2 regions of the Methylosinus sp. genome follow, and region 2 is predicted to be linked to the other one. Evidence: riboswitches for the same ligand, from Rfam matches in the RefSeq annotation. Region 2 holds a riboswitch; the other holds the start of a gene.
The links. Region 2 has a riboswitch for fluoride ahead of VIF40_RS16260 (hypothetical protein). Riboswitches for the same ligand answer to the same signal wherever they lie in the genome.

Region 1 (2,440 bases), on a different contig from region 2:
CGCGGCGAAATTCGCGGCGGGCGTTTCGTCGCCGGATTTTCCGGCGAGCAATATGCGCTGCCGGACGCGGTCGGCCTGCTGCGCGAGGTGCGGCGGCGGCCGGCCGACGGGCAATATGTGTCGCTGTCGGCCGCCGATCCGCTCAATCTCATCGGCGTGCTGACGCCGGGCGGCAAGCTCGCCGCGCTCACCGGCAATCGGCTGCTGTTTCGCGACGGGCTGCCCATCGCCGCGCTCGCCGGCGGCAAGATCGAATTTCTGACGAGCGTCGACGAGGCGACGCGCTGGGAGGCGGAGAAACGCCTGATCCGCTCCGCGGCGCGCGGGCAGCTCGCCGATCTCGCGTGACTTATGGGGCGCTGTCGCCGTAGCGCAGCACTCGCACCGTCTCGAGCGTGACCAGCCCGCTGGTCATCATCGCGTCGAGAAGGGGGAGAAAAGCGTCGATCGTCTCCGGCGCGTCGACGATCTCGATGACGAGCGGCAGATCTTCCGAGAGGCTCAGAATCTTCGTCGTGCGGATCCGGCTGTTGTGGCCGAAGCCGACGGGGCCGCGCAGCACGGTCGCGCCGGCGAGATGGCTCTCGCGCGCCTTCAGCACGATCGCGTCATGCAGCGGCCGTCCGTTGAATTTGGCGTCCTCGCCGATGAAGATGCGAAGCAGAGTGGCGTCTCGTGGCAGTTTCATCGGTCATGCCCCTTTCAATTCGTTGAGATGAGCGGCGGCGACATGTCCGAGCCAGACGGCGAAAAGGCAGAGCCCGAACGACAGTCCGATATTGGCGAGCGCCGCGAAAGCCTCGCCGCCGCGCGCCAGATTGAGCGTCTGCAGGCCGAAGGAGGAGAAGGTCGTATAGCCCCCGCACAGGCCGATCATGACGAATTGCCGTGTCTGCGAGTCGAGGAACAGCCGGCCGTCCCCCGGCGCGGTGATGGTGGCGAAAAAGCCGATCACGAAGCAGCCGGAGATATTCACCAGCAGCGTGCCCCAGGGAAAGGACTCGCCGAAGCAGCGTGAGACGACTCCCGAGAGCCAATAACGCGCGACGCCGCCGATCGCGCTGCCGATCATGATGAGAACATAAATCATCGCATGCCTGTCGCTGGTGGGCGTTTCGCGCGAGGCCGCCGCGGCCTCGCGCGTCGTGAGCCTTACTGAGCCGTCTCCTTGCTCGCCTCCTCGAGATGCGCGAGCGCTTCCTTCGCCTGCTTGGTCGCGGCTTCCGTGTGGCTCGCCTGACCCTCTTCTATCGCCGCCTTTATATGGACGATCGCCTCGGCTGTGTGAGGATTGGGCTTGAACTTCTGGATGCCCTCGGCCTTCTCGAGCGCGAGATCGGCGTGATAGGCGAGCAGGCCGGCGTCATGAAGCTTGGAGCCCTGGGTGATCGCTTCGTTCATATGATAGATCGCCTGCGGCAGGCGGTCATCTGCGCGCGCGAGCGTCGGTCCGACCAGCGCGGCGAGGCAGAGGCTCGCGGCGAGCCCCAAAGTGCGACTGTTCATTTCACTCTCCTTATTTTTCGACCGAGGCGATCTCGGCCGGCGCTTTCGGATTCGATTTTTACGTTATCGGCCGCGCCTTCATCGGTCGTGGCCGATCGACGCGGTCACTCGAATCGCGTTTGATAGGCCGTGACCGCCCGGTCGTGGGCTCGCGTCGGCAGGCGACGAAGATCGATCGAAAGCGCAGCGGCGGCGCGCGCGCATTCGACGAATAGGTTGCGTGCGACGCATAAGATGCGCGCGACGACTAGGTTGCGTGCGACGAATAGGATGTGTGGACAGCGAAAGACCGCGGACTGCATCATGGCCGGCTCCTGCCGAGCGAATAAATCGCTCTCTCCGACGATCGGTCGATCATCGGACGTCAGCAGGAGTCATCAGCCTTTGCGGCGGTTGGAGGGGGACCCCATCCCCCGGTCGCGCGCCCTGGAGCGGCGACCTATGCGCGATTCGTAGCTAAGCGATGAGACAGCGTCAAGGACGATGCGCGGAGCCGCGCGCCTGTGGCTCCGCAGATCACGATCTGCGGGCGCGCGGCCGAGGTCAGGGCTTCTGCATCTCGTCGAAGAGGGCGCCATCGACGAAGAACTTCTTCTGCGCCGCCGGCCAGCCGCCGAAGCTCTTGTCGATCGTGACCAGCTCGATAGCGTGGAAGCGCTTCAGATCGTCGGCGGCCGCAAATTCCGGCCGCGAGGGGCGATAGCCGTGCTTGGCGATGAGCGTCTGGCCCGCCGGCGTGTAGAGGAAGCTCAGATAGGCTTCCGCCGCCTTGCGCGAGCCCTTGGCGTCGACATTGCCGTCGACGACGGCGACGGCCGGCTCGGCGAGAATGGAGAGCGAGGGAACGACGATCTCGAACCTGTCCTTGCCGAATTCGTCGATCGCGAGAAACGCCTCGTTCTCCCAGGCGATCAGCACATCGCCGAGGCCGCGC
Region 2 (2,440 bases):
GCGCCGCGATCATTCGAAGCCGGATCATTCGAAGGCTGTCTGAAACCGCACGATCGCCCGCGCCACCGGCCGCGTCGGCAGATAGCAGAAGGAATTCGTGGCGATCTTCGCCTCTTTGCAATGCTCGTGGTCGACGTTCCATTCATAGCCGAGCCGCTCCATGCAGCCGACGATATGATCGTGCAGCACGCGGCTGTTCTTGTGCCGCTCGTCGGGCAGCTTGGACTCGCTGTCGAGCTCGCAATCGGTCACGTCGATCTTCAGCCCGGCGAAATAGCGCCCGCTACTGCTGCTGGTCACGAAGACGAGCTCGGTGGCGACGATGAAGGCGAGGCCGATCGCGAAGGCGACGCGCGCTTTGAACTTGCTGTCGAAATAATCGATCCCGATGAAGGACAGACCGCCGAGCGCCAGAAGCGCGCCCCCGAGAATCAGCGTCAGCGGAGCCACGAAGGCGGATATGTCCTCGTTCATCGGTGCGTCTCCCGTCTGGTCCCGACGGGGCGCCGCCTTCCCCTCAGTCTCGAGGTCAAATGGAGCAAGAACTCCAAACGGCAAGCGCCCCGCGGGCGGAGAGAGACCTTAGCCGCGCCGTCGCGCCCGGGCTATTCGAATCTCAGCTGGAATGCAGTGATGGTGCGGTCGAAGCCGCTCGCCGGCAGATAGCAATAGGGATTGGTGGCGACCGGCGCGTCCTTGCAATTGCGATGCGTCGGCGACCATTCATAGCCGGCCTCCTGCATGCAGCCGAGGATGTGCTTGTGAATGATGTGGGCGTCGCCGCCGAGACGCGCCTCCGGATGCGCCGATTCGCCCTCGAGCTCGCAAACGGAGGTCTGCACCTGCTGCGCCTTGAAGAAGGAGACGCTGCTGCCGGCGAGCACGACCTCCAGCGCCGCGATAATGAAGCCGCCGATCACAAGCGCCACGATCGCCTGGAATTGCGACCGCAGAAATTTGATGTCGATGAAGAAGAGACCGCCCACGGCGATCAGCCCGCATCCGATGACGAGAGCGAAGGGAGTGATGAAAACCGAGAGATCCTGATTCATAGCCGTACTCCTGCATATCGAGCGCGAACGCCCTCGTTCGATGATCTCGCGATCATCGGTTTCAGCAGGAGTCATCAGCCTTTTCGGCGGTTATAGGGGGCACCCCATCCCCTGGCGCGACGGCTTTCGCCTCCGCGACCTTATGTAGCGAAATCGATACAGAAAGGCGGCGACGACGTCAATCCGCCGGAGGACGGCTCGCTGGATCGGCAGCGGGAACGATCATTTCGCTTCGGCGAGCCCCAGCGCCTTGGGACCATTCTGCGCCGCAGCCGGCTCGCCGCGTGTGGCGGCGGCGATCGTCACGCCCGATTCGCCGCCTGCCGCGGCCGCGATCGCCTCGGGCGTATCGGAGAGAAAGGCGGCGAGCGCGGCGGCTCCGCGCGCCGCGACCTCGGCGAGCGCCCTGTCGTCGAGCAGCGTCCAGGGATCGCCATCGCCCCGCACGGCGATCTCGTCGGTCAGACGACGGGCGCGCCGTCCATTGCGGTCGAAGACGTCGAAGACATAGGCGAAGCGCGTCGTCCCCTCCGCGCCCGCATAGGCGGTGAGATAGAAGCGCAAACGATAGGCGGCGTCCGGCTCTCCGGCGGAGCCGATGTCGCGGCTCTCCGCGGCGCGGGCGAAGACCGGGCGGAACCGAGCGAGCGCCGCTTCGGGCGCGCCTTCGAAACTGGTGAGCGCCACCGGCGCGCCGCGCGGGCTGACGCCGGGACGCGGCGCCGGACGTTGCCGCTGGGCGAGCTGCTCGGGACGCGGATGGCCGATCTCCACCGCCGTGTCGACGCAGCCGGCGAGCATGGCGGCTCCGAAAGCCGCGCAAAGCGGCGCGCCGAAGCGTCGGGCGGAGCGTTTCAGGTCGCGCATCGTCTCCGACTCCCTCCGCCGCATGATGTATGAATTGCTAACGATGATCGGCGCGGCGGTCCAGCCCCGCATTCCCCATCCGCAATTCCCTGCGTCTCCTTTCGCGCCGCCTTTTCGCCTCACTCGCGCCATCGACCGCATCGACGATCAAGCTCACGTTAACCTTACCGACATTCGATGCGCCGCAGCGGGGCGCGCAAAGCTTTCGTCAAGGTTGACGGAACCTTCGTTTAACCCCTGCGCGGATAGGACTGGCGACAGTAGAGCCGTCGTCAGAGGAGTTTCGAGGACATGGCATTCGTTACCGCCGCGCGCGCCCTGCGCTTCGCCGTCGCCCTGCTGGCGGCGGTCTCGCTCGCCGCCTGCGCCAAGAACGCCGAGGACGAAAACGCCGCGCTCGCCGGCGCCAATGGCCGCGGCGGCTATGCGGCGCCCGGAAGCCCGCAGGATTTCGTCGTCAATGTCGGCGACCGCGTCTATTTCGAGACCGATTCGAGCGAGCTGACGCCGACCGCGCAGGC

Region 1: another riboswitch for fluoride. It lies ahead of smbP (small metal-binding protein SmbP); the one in region 2 lies ahead of VIF40_RS16260 (hypothetical protein).

What each region holds. Positions count from the first base shown of each region.
Region 1 is NZ_DATBQF010000004.1:70,839-73,278, reverse strand. It holds gene VIF40_RS00515 (DEAD/DEAH box helicase) at 1-348, shown strand, start outside; gene VIF40_RS00510 (DUF190 domain-containing protein) at 350-688, opposite strand; gene crcB (fluoride efflux transporter CrcB) at 692-1,090, opposite strand; gene smbP (small metal-binding protein SmbP) at 1,153-1,506, opposite strand; fluoride riboswitch at 1,868-1,929, opposite strand; gene VIF40_RS00495 (sulfate ABC transporter substrate-binding protein) at 2,050-2,440, opposite strand, start outside.
Region 2 is NZ_DATBQF010000062.1:20,230-22,669, reverse strand. It holds gene VIF40_RS16265 (hypothetical protein) at 25-474, opposite strand; gene VIF40_RS16260 (hypothetical protein) at 606-1,052, opposite strand; fluoride riboswitch at 1,111-1,173, opposite strand; gene VIF40_RS16255 (hypothetical protein) at 1,275-1,919, opposite strand; gene pal (peptidoglycan-associated lipoprotein Pal) at 2,211-2,440, shown strand, end outside.